4 regions of the Sporosarcina sp. P26b genome follow, and region 3 is predicted to be linked to each of the others. Evidence: riboswitches for the same ligand, from Rfam matches in the RefSeq annotation. Region 3 holds a riboswitch; each other region holds the start of a gene.
What was found. A riboswitch is a leader RNA that binds a small molecule or an ion and turns the genes downstream of it on or off. The one in region 3 is predicted to bind S-adenosylmethionine.

Region 1 (3,133 bases), on a different contig from region 3:
TAATTCCACGCTCAGTTCCAGCAAGCTTGGAAGTGAAACCGCTCAAGAAGTGGTACATTGCCTGTTCTTTTGTAAGGATCGAGATCGGAGGCAATACTCCGGAAGCGTCGGCAGTTAGGAAGATAATATTCTTAGGATGACCAGCAACAGACGGTGTCACGATGTTATCGATATTTTCGATAGGGTAAGCGGCACGTGTGTTTTCTGTCAATGATTTATCATCATAATCTGGAATGCGCGTTACTTCATCCAATACAACGTTTTCTAAAACTGCACCGAAACGGATTGCTCCGAAAATTTCAGGTTCTTTTTCTGCAGAAAGATTGATACATTTTGCGTAACATCCACCTTCAATGTTAAATACGCCGTTATCAGACCAGCCATGCTCATCGTCTCCGATTAGTTTACGGTTAGCATCTGCTGAAAGAGTAGTTTTACCTGTTCCAGAAAGTCCGAAGAACAAAGCAACGTCGCCTTCTTCACCTACGTTTGCTGAACAGTGCATAGAAAGAATACCTTGTTCAGGTAGCAAGAAGTTCATAACAGAGAAAATAGATTTTTTCATTTCTCCTGCGTACTCTGTTCCACCAATCAAAACAATTCGTTTCTCGAGTGATACGATGATGAAAGTTTCCGAATTAGTGCCATCCACTTTTGGATCCGCTTTGAATGAAGGGGCAGCCAAAATTGTGAATTGCGATTCGTGTGCTTGTAATTCTTCTTCTGTTGGACGGATGAATAGCTGGTGAACGAATAGGTTCTGCCAAGCTAATTCATTGATTACTTGGATAGACAACTGGGAGTCTTTATCCGCGCCTGCAAATCCTTTAAAAACGAAGAGCTCGTCTTTTTCCTTCAAATGATCAATGACTTTCGTGTATAATGAATCAAAGATCTCTTCTGAAATTGGGCTGTTCGTGCTACCCCAATCTACTTTATCCTTAGACACTGCATCTTCAACGATGAATTTGTCCTTAGGTGAGCGTCCTGTGTACTTGCCTGTACGTGCAGTAATTGCGCCGTCTGCTGAAAGTTTAGCTTCGCCTCTTGCTGCTGCTTTTTCCGTTAATTCTGCTACAGACGCTTGGATCGTCACGTTGCTTCCACTAAGAAGACTTTTTAAACTATCATCAATTTTTGCAGATATCATATTTACATACCGTCCTTTGCGTAGTCGATTTATTTATCTTGATAAGAATATCCTAATTCGTAAATAGTATAACACATTAAGAATATTAATCTATACTAATGGAAAACTCAAGTGATTTAGAATAAAAAAATTGACAAAATCCAAACTTTTTAATAAGATGTGACATGAACGGATACTCTTATCCCGAGTTGGTGGAGGGTACAGGCCCTGTGAAACCCGGCAACCTGCAATAGACAGTAGTCTAGCGCGAAGGTGCCAAACCTGAAGCAAGGTTTAATTCCTTGGACGATAAGAGTGAAAGGTGCTGCGCGTGAAATTTTGCCTTTTACTCATGGATTGAATGTGAGTGAAGGGCTTTTTATATTGTCTAGCCCTGAATCCTTATGGTATATGCTTGACGTCTAGGCGTGGAACTTTACCAGGGACTTATGAGAGTACCGTATCATGATGCTTAATATAGGGGGAAACAAAATGACAAACCGTCGACTGTTTACATCAGAATCAGTTACAGAAGGCCATCCAGACAAGATGTGCGACCAAATTTCAGACGCAATTTTAGATGCGATCCTAACCGAGGATCCAAATGCGCGTGTGGCATGTGAAACGAGTATCACGACTGGACTCGTATTAGTAATGGGAGAAATCACTACGACAACGTACGTGGATATTCCAAAAGTAGTTCGCGATACTGTAAAGGAAATTGGATATGTTCGTGCGAAATACGGCTTTGATTACGAAACATCTGCTGTACTTACATCTATTGATGAGCAATCACCTGAAATTGCTGCTAGTGTCAACGTGGCACTTGAAGCGCGTGAAGGGTCTATGACAGATGAAGACATAGATGACATCGGAGCAGGTGACCAAGGTTTAATGTTCGGATATGCATGTAATGAAACACCGGAACTTATGCCTTTACCAATTAGTCTTTCTCATAAATTGGCACGACGTTTAGCAGAAGCACGTAAGGAAGAACTAATTCCTTATTTGCGTCCTGATGGCAAAACACAAGTAACAGTAGAGTATGATCAGGATAATAATCCAGTGCGAATTGACACGATTGTTATTTCCACACAACATCATCCTGAAGCTACACTCAAACAAATCGAGAAAGATATTAAAGAAGTAGTCATCGATGCAGTCGTTCCCAAAAACTTGTTGGACGAGCATACGAAATACTTCATTAACCCTACCGGCAGCTTCGTCGTTGGTGGTCCTCAAGGAGACTCCGGTCTAACTGGACGTAAAATCATCGTTGATACGTACGGTGGTTATGCACGACATGGTGGGGGAGCGTTCTCAGGTAAAGATGCTACAAAAGTGGATCGTTCCGCTTCTTATGCAGCTCGTTACGTAGCTAAGAACATCGTGGCAGCTGGACTAGCTGAGCACTGTGAGGTCCAGTTGGCATATGCGATTGGTGTAGCAAGCCCAGTTTCTATCTCGATCAACACATTCGACACAGGTAAACTATCCGAAACACAATTAGTGGAGTTCGTACGTGAATTGTTTGACCTTCGTCCGGCAGGCATTATTAAAATGCTCGACCTACGTCGTCCAATCTACAAACAAACAGCAGCGTACGGTCACTTTGGCCGCACGGATATCGAATTGCCATGGGAGCAGACGGATAAAGTGGAAGCGTTGAAAGAACTTGCTAGTAAAGTACGTGTAAAGCAATAATGGAGTGCAGAAAGGGGAAAACATTTCCTCTTTCTGCATTTTTTATTTATTTGCCGGCGTAATATGAAAAGGAATCAATTCATAATCTGCCTCTTCATAAGCTACTAGCAATCCTTGATCCTCAATGTCTTTTTTCAAAACAGTCTTTTGCTTTACTTCAACGTCAAATGAATAGCTAAATGGATAATTTTCCACCTTAATAGTGTGCTGATCTGCAAAATAGATCCCAATTCGTCCTATCGGTAATGCAGGGAAAATGCCTGTTGAAGGAATGCCGTCGCGAAAGAATATATGTTCATT
Region 2 (3,133 bases), on a different contig from region 3:
AAATTGTTAATCAACTATTAATTTAGATTTATCATAACACGTCAAAAACTATTGTCAATTGCTTTCCTGCAAAAAACAGAAAACTACCAAATACGAACGTAAATAATGAATTATTTGTGAACGTTCGTGTTTTGGGCGTTAATCATAAAGATATATCATAATTTCGATTTAGTAAATGGAAATGGCATAAGTCGTCTGGAGAGAAGATGTACTAGTAAGCGTGCTATAGTGATCTTATACTATTCGTAAAAAGGAGTGTTTGGAATTGAAGAATTTAGAATCTCTAGAGCAGTTTGAGCAACTTAAACAACAAGAACGAGTCATTTTCTTATTCACTGCAGATTGGTGTCCGGATTGTAGAGTGATTGAACCATTCTTACCGACATTGGAAACGGAATTTGAGGAATATGAATTTGTTTCTGTTGATCGTGACGATTTCATTGATCTATGCAGTCAGTTAGATATATTCGGTATTCCGAGCTTCATAGCGTTTAGCGAAGGTACAGAAACAGGCCGGTTCGTTAGTAAAAACCGTAAAACTAAAGAAGAGATCGAAGAGTTTATTAATAGCCTGGCATAATTTACTGTTTTCACAGTTGAGATTATGGATATAACTAAACAAAGGACTGAAGACAACTATAAAAGTTGTTTTCAGTCCTTTTCTATTGAGCCACATGCTCCATTAGTTGTTATGTGCTTTATTTTGTGAAATCTTTCAATTGCTCCATAAGGATTTTTGCGCCCTGTGGACTAATGAATAGACCGTTTGACAATTGTTTATTTTCTTCCATCACTTCACCCGTGATGAAACATGCTCTGTTGACTTGATATTTTCTCAAAATAATCCTATCATCCTCTGCGAAAATTTCGATAGGATCACCCTTATCAATCGACAAAGAATTTCGAAGTTCTTTTGGAATCACAATCCTACCGAGATGATCTACTTTACGAACAATACCTAAAGACTTCATAAGCTCCTCCTCGAAGAAATGTAGTTGGTAATTTCTATTATACACAAAAATATGCTATCTACAATTTACAAAACTTGAACGCGCAGAACAATTTGATAATTCTGCTATACAATTAAATTATTAATGCTATAATAGTCAGTAATTAAATATTTCTTATCAAGAGAAGCTGAGGGAATTGGCCTGATGAAGCTTCAGCAACCTCTGTGCAAACAGGAAGGTGCTACCTCCAACAAGATTGTTGTCTTGAGAGATAAGAACGGTGAACGGTCAACCCTCATTTTCTTATCCAAGAGAAATGAGGGCTTTTTGTATAGAAATAGTAATAATAGATCTTCAAGGGGGAAATAGCATGCCGATTAACATACCAAAACATCTACCAGCAGGGGAATTACTGAAAGAAGAGAAAATCTTTATTATGGATGAAGAACGTGCGACCGCACAGGATATCCGTCCGATTAACATATTGATTTTAAACTTGATGCCTGAAAAAGAGAAGACAGAATTACAATTGCTTAGATTGCTTGGAAATACACCATTACAAGTAAATGTTACATTTCTTAATACGGCTACCTACGTTTCAAAAAACGTCAGTCAGAATCATCTAGAAACCTTCTATACTACGTTTGAACATGTCAAAAACCGTCGTTTTGACGGCATGATCATTACAGGTGCCCCAATCGAACTTCTACAATTCGAAGATGTAGTGTATTGGAAAGAGTTAGAGGAAATCATGGAGTGGACAAAAACGAATGTAACGTCTGTACTTCATATTTGTTGGGGTGCACAAGCGGCACTTTATCATCATTACGGAATTGACAAGTTTGAGTTGACGAAGAAATGTTTTGGAGTATTTTCACATGACATTACCGATCCGACAGTGAACTTGGCACGCGGATTCAATGATGTATTTGTAGCACCACACTCACGTCATACGGGGGTGCCATTAGAAGAAATAAAGAATCATCCCGAATTGACATTACTTTCTGCTTCTGAAGAGGCAGGTGCATTCATTGTAATCTCGAATGATGCAAAGCATATTATGGTCACGGGACATTTAGAGTACGATGCACACACATTAGGGGATGAATACACGCGTGATATAGAAAAAGGAGCAGATATTGATGTTCCAGAAAACTATTATCCGAATGATGACCCGACAAATGAGCCTTTAAATACTTGGCGCTCTCATACCCATTTATTATTCTCCAATTGGCTCAATTACTATGTCTACCAAAAAACTCCTTACAACTGGAGTTAAAAGAATTGTTGTATAAATTCCTATAGTTTGCACATACTCCGACTACTGGAGGTGTATGCAGTGAACATAGATGAATTTTGGGAATTAGCTTTTTGGGAAATGACTTTACGAACGGTGATTTCATTTATTGTGCTGTTGATTTTAGCGCGTTTCATGGGGAAGAAACAAGTGTCTCAATTGACGTTCTTTCATTATGTGACAGGCATAACAATCGGTTCGATTGCAGCCAATTTGGCAGGAGAGTCTGAAACGCCATTCTTAAATGGTTTATATGGAATGGTTTTATGGGCAGTATTAACAATTCTTGCTAACTTTTTATCATTCAAATCCATCAAGCTTCGCGTATTACTCGATGATAAACCGATGATTGTCATACAGAATGGAAAAATTCTAGAAGGTTCCATGCGTAAATTACGGTTAAGTTTCAATGATCTAAATATGATGCTACGCGAGCAGTCGGTATTTTCGGTAAAGGATGTCAATTACGCGATATTTGAAACGAATGGTAACTTGAGCGTCATGCTGAATACCGGTGAGAAGTATGCGACAAAAAAAGATGTCAAGGCCCCATCACCACCGCCAAAGTATATTCCGACTGAGATTATTACTAACGGGAAAGTAGAAGAGAAAAATATGCGAGAACTTCAATTGACCGATACTTGGCTAACCGAACAATTAAAAAAACAGGGGATTTCCAAGCCTGAGCATGTGCTCTATGCGGAAATTCAGACAGATGGCAGTTTATATATTAATACATTAAAATCAACTTAACGTGAAAAGTCCTGAAATAATCAGGGCTCTTCGCGTTTGTTTTATTTTATAATATTTCCCAGTTTCTTTGTTTGGCTATGGCCGTAAGTTTTTCATCTGGACGAACTGCTACAGGATGTCCGACTTGTTCTAA
Region 3 (3,133 bases):
GGCATAATCCCAATAAAAATCGGTGTGTCCAAATGCTTCGTTGCTTCATATACTTCTATGATTTTTTCTTTTGTATAAACAGGTTGAGTGATAAAGTAGTCTGCGCCCGCTTCGATTTTCTTATCTAGCCGCTGTACGGCACGTTCCACTACGCGTACGTTCGGATTGAATGCTGCTGAAATAGAGAAGTTGGCTTTTTTGCGCAATGGCTTTCCAGAGAAGGAAATACCTTCATTCAACTTTTTGATTAATTGTATTAACTCCATACTGTTCACGTCATAAACGCTCGTAGCCCCTGGGAAATCTCCCACTTTCGTTGGGTCACCTGTTACCGCCAGCACATCCGTGATACCTAGTGCATCCAAACCCATCAAATGTGACTGCAATCCAATAAGATTATGATCGCGACATGTCAAATGAACGAGCGGGCGAATATTGTGTTGCATTTTAATGATTGAGCCCATCGCCATATTACTGATACGAGGGGAGGCAAGTGAGTTGTCCGCCATTGTGATCGCGTCAACGCCTGCATCGTATAATACGTTCGCGCCTTTGACATAATCTTCTGTCTCTAAATGGCGCGGTGTATCCAACTCTACAATCACCGTACGCTCTGTTTTGGCTTTTATGTGAAGCGGTTGGTGTTGTACAGGACTCGCTTCTTGGATGACGATAGGTTTTGACGGCTGTACGACTTTTTCTGTAATAGGCGCAAGTCTAGCTAACTGCGTTTTGGCTGCTTTAATATGTTTAGGCGTTGTACCGCAACATCCACCGATTAACCGAACCCCTTGATCGCGTAGTAGTACGGCAGCACGACCGAAATACTCTGCCTCTGATTCATAGACTATTCGTCCATCTTCTACGTCTAATAGGCTGGCGTTTGGATAAGCTGATAAAAATGCTTTTTTCGGTAACGTGACATTATCGAATGCTTGAATCGTGTGGTAAGGTCCTAAGCGACAGTTGACGCCTACAACGTCTGCACCGAGAGACTCAAGTTGGTGAAGAGCATCGTTTAATGAAAGTCCGTTTTGAAGTACACCGGGGTCATGCATAGAAACTTGTGCAATTAATGGCACGTCCGTAACTTTCTTTAATGTGCTAACAACAGATGCTAATTCTTCAAAATCATAATAGGTCTCCAATAAAAGACCGTCGGGATCACCTGTTAATAATGCGTTTGCTTGTTCTAATACGACTTTTTCTATTTCATCCAATGTCGCATCACTTTTACGAATGCCACGTAGACCGCCGATTGTGCCAAGAACGAATTGTCCGCCAGGTGCTGCTGCGCGCTTTGCGATTTGGATGGCTGCTTTATTGAATTCCGTCACATGACTCTCCAAACCATATCGGGCCAATTTAATCGCGTTAGCGCTGTATGTGTTCGTTTGGATGATATCTGCACCTGCTGCGATGTAGTCTTGGTGAATTTGCTCTATAATTTCGGGCTTTTCTATGTTTAGCTCTTCATAACAATAATCAATTCCGTAAGAATATAAAATCGTCCCCATTGCCCCATCTGCTGTTAGGACATTTGTTTGTAGTTTCTCTAGCAATGACATGTTCCCATCTCCCCTTTGCTTTTCTAATCAAAAAAAGCCTTCAAGTATATTAGAAGGCTTTGTAATCTCAATGACTAGTTCCCTCTCATCTTTTCAGTGCGTCAACTTGACAGACTGCTGGAAGTAGCACCTTGCCTAAACGGCTGGTTGCTGAAGCGTCGACGGGCCAGTCCCTCAGCTTCTCTTGATAAGATACGATTCTTATTCAATTATTTTGATTATTCTAACCACATCATAGCGGCTTTGTTGTTCTTCGTCAAGTGAACATTCAGTGAAGTTCGTAGTCGGGATTTGCAACATAGAGAAATTGCGATATTTATGATAAAGTTAAAGGAGTAAATTGAAAAGGTGAGGAATTATGCGGTTCTTTAAATACTCATTTCCAATCGCTGTTCTTGTAGGTACTCTTGCTTGGATCATGATAGGTAATAGTTACGAAGAAGTTACTTATGATATGCGCGTGTACATTACGATTGCAGCTGCAATATTTAGTGGTTTAATTTCAAGCGTTCTGTTCCGTAAAGAAAAGGAAGAACAGATTGATAAGAAGAAGTAGGCTGTCAGCATGATGCTGCAGTCTTTTTTTTATTTATTTTTAGAGTTAACTTAAGAATAAATAGTGTTGACACAAGATGAGTTAACCTCTATTATTTTTATGGTAACTAATATAAAAAGAGGTGACATGATGGCAACTGCAACAGAGAGTCGACCGGTCAGTAGATTCAATGCACTAACCATTGTATACAGTGGAATGTTCGCATCATTAATGATGATTGGTGCAAATATTACATCCTTCGTGCCGTTTTTAGTAGTTGGTGGAGTACCTATTACATTGCAAACGTTTTTCGCAATCTTGTCGGGACTATTACTCGGCAGCCGTCTAGGTGCGTTATCAATGACGGTGTATATGTTAATAGGGCTAGCGGGTGCACCGGTTTTCGCAAGATTTTCAGGCGGATTCGGTCAGATATTAAGTCCGACGTTCGGTTTTATTGTTACTTTCATTCTAATTGCTTATGTAGCGGGAAAGATTGTCGAGCGAAATCAGACCCTGCCTGCTTTTATTACCGCAGCGCTAGTCGCTACCGCAATCAACTACATACTAGGTACAAGTTGGATGTATTTTGCGTATAAGATGTGGGCTGCTGCACCCGAGGTGTTTTCTTATAAGATTGCATGGCTATGGATGATGCCTCCACTGCCAAAAGATCTAATTCTAGCTGTGTTGTCAGGCATGTTTGCGTTCAGAATATCAAAACACTTGAAAGTGAGGCGTACATTATAATGAATTACCAACAACTCGCTACTAGAGTACTAGAAGGACATGTATTAACCGACGAGGAATCACTTGCACTATTAAACAGCCCAGATGAAGATTTACTATTATTGCTGCATGCAACGTACTCGATTCGATCACATTATTTCGGAAATAAAGTAAAGTTGAATATGATCATCAATACGAAATCAGGTTTATGTCCGGAGAACTGTGGTTATTGCGCTCAGTCCATCGTTTCAAAAGCGCCTGTCGAAAAGTATGCAATGATGAAATCAGAAGAGATACTTGA
Region 4 (3,133 bases), on a different contig from region 3:
TTTTCTTACAGCCAATAAGTGTTGAATATCCTGTTGATTCATAAGCATGGCACTTTGCAGAGGAAAGATTAGATCGACAGAAGAGAACTCCTTGACGTATGTACCCTCTCCCTGACGCATTTCAATCAGTCCTCTAGCACGTAATGTAGATAAGGCTTCACGGATTGTAGATCTGCCAACGGTAAAGTTTTCAGCCAGTTGCTGTACAGAGTCCAATTTGTCACCCGGTTTTAACTCTCCCGACTGTATAGAGTTCAATAAACTATCTGCTACTTCTTCATATATTTTCTTTGGTTTAATTTGCTTATATTTCATCTTGCTCACTCCGTCCTATCACTAACCCAGCTTATCTTCTCTAATTGTAATAAACTTTGCTTACAATCCTTGCCATCGCGGTAGCCTGATAAACTTCCGTCTTTTGCAATAACACGGTGACAGGGTACTACAATCAACACGGGGTTTTTACCTATTGCAGATGCCACCGCACGAACAGAAGATACATTTCCTATACGTTCCGCTATATTTGAATATGTACGAGTTTCCCCATACGGTATTTGTTGAAGGGCTTGCCATACTTGTTGCTGAAATAGTGTCCCTTTTAAATCGAAGGAAACCGTTGGGAAGTTCGTTATTGTACCTGATAAGTACTCTTTCAACTCACTTATATAGACTGTTAACTTCGTTTTGTCTTCTATTAATCCTTCCGTATCAGAGCGTTTCAACCATTCCTTTAATCGCTCTACACTATCGTCAGCCATTCCGACATAGCACAGTCCCTTTTCCGTAGCTGCCAGTGTCACTAGCCATTCATTAAATTCAAATTGTGTCCAATACACCAAAATATTCACTCTCCTTCATCCGAATAGTTTTAAGCCCACAGCCCCTAGAATAATGAGCGAAAGAAAGAAAAGACGTTTGAGGCTGGCGGATTCTTTGAAAATCAATATTCCCATCAACACGGCTCCAGCTGCTCCAAATCCTGTCCAAACCGCATAAGCTGTACTCATCTGAATTTCTCTCATCGCAAGTGACAAGAAAATAAAGCCGAAGCCAAATACCCCTACAATGAGAAATAATCGTTTAATGGAACGCTTTTGCAAGTAATAATTGATACTCATTACACCGAAAATTTCACCGAGACTGGCAATAGCTAAATACACCCATGCCATTATCAGCCACCTCCTTCTGCATCCACCTGATCATCGTCCGTTGTAAGCTTAATGCCAACTACGCCAATGACAATCAAACCGATGAACGATAGCGTAACCCATGTGAACGCTGCATGAAAGACGAATATATCCACTAATAGGATAGCGGCGGCGCCGGATCCTGTAAAGACTGCATACACCGTACCCGAAGGCAATTTTTCACAAGCCTTAATAATGAAATAAAAACTAAAGATAATGGCCACACCGGTTCCAGTCCATTGGAGTACTGTGTCAGAGTACCGAAGACCGACTACCCAGAGGATTTCTATAACTGCCGCCAATGCGACGTAACTCCAAGCCATAAGGAAGACTCCCCCCATCGTGATGCGTATCTAGTAAGTATAGCAAATATTTTACTGAAACAAAAAAATCATCTGATCACACTTTAAAGGAAGCTTGCATCTAGTATATCTGCATGATAGAATAAATCCGTCAACAGTTTTGCCTATATTGCGAATATTCTTATCGAGAGAGACGGAGGGATAGGCCCAGAGATGTCTCAGCAACCAGCCACAGGCACGGTGCTAAATCCAAGGGTGACAATCACCTTGAAGATGAGAATATTGTATACACTTGTATGTTCGAGGGCCTATTCGAAAAGAAGAGGTTCTTTTTTATTTTTTCTAGGGGGATGGATATTCATGACAAACAACGGATTAGAAACAAGACTAGTACAACTTGGCAACCATAGCGATGAGAAAACCGGCGCAGTCAACACACCAATTTACTTGTCAACAGCTTATCATCATCAAGGACTGGGCAAGTCAACCGGGTATGATTACACACGCACAAAAAATCCAACACGTTCTGTTTTAGAAGAAGGAATTGCAAACTTGGAATCAGGAGATCAAGGATTCGCATGTAGCTCTGGGATGGCTGCCATTCAACTAATATTATCTTTATTTAAGGCTGGTTCAGAATTATTGGCGCCTGAAGACTTATACGGCGGCACGTATCGCTTATTTAATCAATATGAAGAAATGTATAATGTGAAGACTCGTTACCTTTCGTTCAATGATGTAGCAGAAGTCGAGCAAGCGATTACAGATCAAACAAAAGCGATTTTCCTAGAAACACCTACGAACCCGCTAATGCAAAATATAACAATCCGTACGTATGCGGAATTGGCTCAAAAGCATAATGTATTGTTGATTGTCGACAACACATTCTTGACACCTTATTTCCAGCGCCCAATCGAAGAAGGCGCAGATATTGTCATCCATAGTGCAACAAAATATATCGGTGGACATAATGATGTTCTAGCAGGTCTTGTCGTCGCTAAGGGTGAAGAATTATGTGAACGGTTATTTACAAACCACAATGCAATCGGTGCTACATTGTCCCCTCTTGATTCATGGCTTGTTGTACGCGGTTTAAAGACACTGCACTTACGCATGAAACAACATGACGCAAATGCAAAGGCGATGGTATCATATTTAGAACAAGAACCTCTTATTGTAGATGTGCTCTACGCAGGAATCGGTGGTATGTTGTCATTCCGAGTGCAGAACAGTGAGTGGGTTGGACCATTCCTAGAGAGTATGAATCTAATTTCATTTGCGGAGAGTTTAGGAGGAGTCGAAAGCTTCATCACGTATCCAACTACGCAGACGCATATGGATATTCCATTGGAAGAACGTAATCGTCGCGGAGTAGATGACCGACTGCTGCGTTTCTCAGTGGGCGTGGAAGACGTGGAAGATTTAATTGCAGATGTGAAACAAGCACTTTACGCTGCAAAAGAGGTAGTAGAAGGTGTCAAAGTACAATAATGTATGACCAACAGCTTAAACAGTCAATTTCATTTTGACGGTTCAAGCTGTTTTTGATTTGATCGAAATAACACGAATAACTTCATTAGTTAGACGTTAAAGTATATAATAGAATGAGAAATACGAATACAATTGGAGGCGGCTTTAATGAAA

Region 1: another riboswitch for S-adenosylmethionine. It lies ahead of metK (methionine adenosyltransferase); the one in region 3 lies ahead of CSV69_RS06435 (bifunctional homocysteine S-methyltransferase/methylenetetrahydrofolate reductase).
Region 2: another riboswitch for S-adenosylmethionine. It lies ahead of metA (homoserine O-acetyltransferase MetA); the one in region 3 lies ahead of CSV69_RS06435 (bifunctional homocysteine S-methyltransferase/methylenetetrahydrofolate reductase).
Region 4: another riboswitch for S-adenosylmethionine. It lies ahead of CSV69_RS10710 (methionine biosynthesis PLP-dependent protein); the one in region 3 lies ahead of CSV69_RS06435 (bifunctional homocysteine S-methyltransferase/methylenetetrahydrofolate reductase).

The regions. Positions count from the first base shown of each region.
Region 1 covers NZ_PDYW01000001.1:15,755-18,887, forward strand. Annotated here, with positions in the region: gene pckA (phosphoenolpyruvate carboxykinase (ATP)) at 1-1,150, opposite strand, end outside; SAM riboswitch class I at 1,326-1,445, shown strand; gene metK (methionine adenosyltransferase) at 1,622-2,833, shown strand; gene CSV69_RS00130 (DUF3891 family protein) at 2,876-3,133, opposite strand, start outside.
Region 2 covers NZ_PDYW01000001.1:85,571-88,703, forward strand. Annotated here, with positions in the region: gene CSV69_RS00460 (thioredoxin family protein) at 266-580, shown strand; gene CSV69_RS00465 (AbrB/MazE/SpoVT family DNA-binding domain-containing protein) at 699-971, opposite strand; SAM riboswitch class I at 1,122-1,228, shown strand; gene metA (homoserine O-acetyltransferase MetA) at 1,321-2,229, shown strand; gene CSV69_RS00475 (YetF domain-containing protein) at 2,296-3,000, shown strand; gene CSV69_RS00480 (HAD family hydrolase) at 3,047-3,133, opposite strand, start outside.
Region 3 covers NZ_PDYW01000004.1:158,997-162,129, reverse strand. Annotated here, with positions in the region: gene CSV69_RS06435 (bifunctional homocysteine S-methyltransferase/methylenetetrahydrofolate reductase) at 1-1,568, opposite strand, end outside; SAM riboswitch class I at 1,651-1,762, opposite strand; gene CSV69_RS06430 (hypothetical protein) at 1,927-2,124, shown strand; gene CSV69_RS06425 (biotin transporter BioY) at 2,251-2,853, shown strand; gene bioB (biotin synthase BioB) at 2,853-3,133, shown strand, end outside.
Region 4 covers NZ_PDYW01000010.1:49,789-52,921, reverse strand. Annotated here, with positions in the region: gene CSV69_RS10730 (FadR/GntR family transcriptional regulator) at 1-315, opposite strand, end outside; gene CSV69_RS10725 (methylated-DNA--[protein]-cysteine S-methyltransferase) at 321-836, opposite strand; gene CSV69_RS10720 (DMT family transporter) at 855-1,169, opposite strand; gene CSV69_RS10715 (DMT family transporter) at 1,172-1,510, opposite strand; SAM riboswitch class I at 1,668-1,769, shown strand; gene CSV69_RS10710 (methionine biosynthesis PLP-dependent protein) at 1,850-2,980, shown strand; gene CSV69_RS10705 (glucose 1-dehydrogenase) at 3,128-3,133, shown strand, end outside.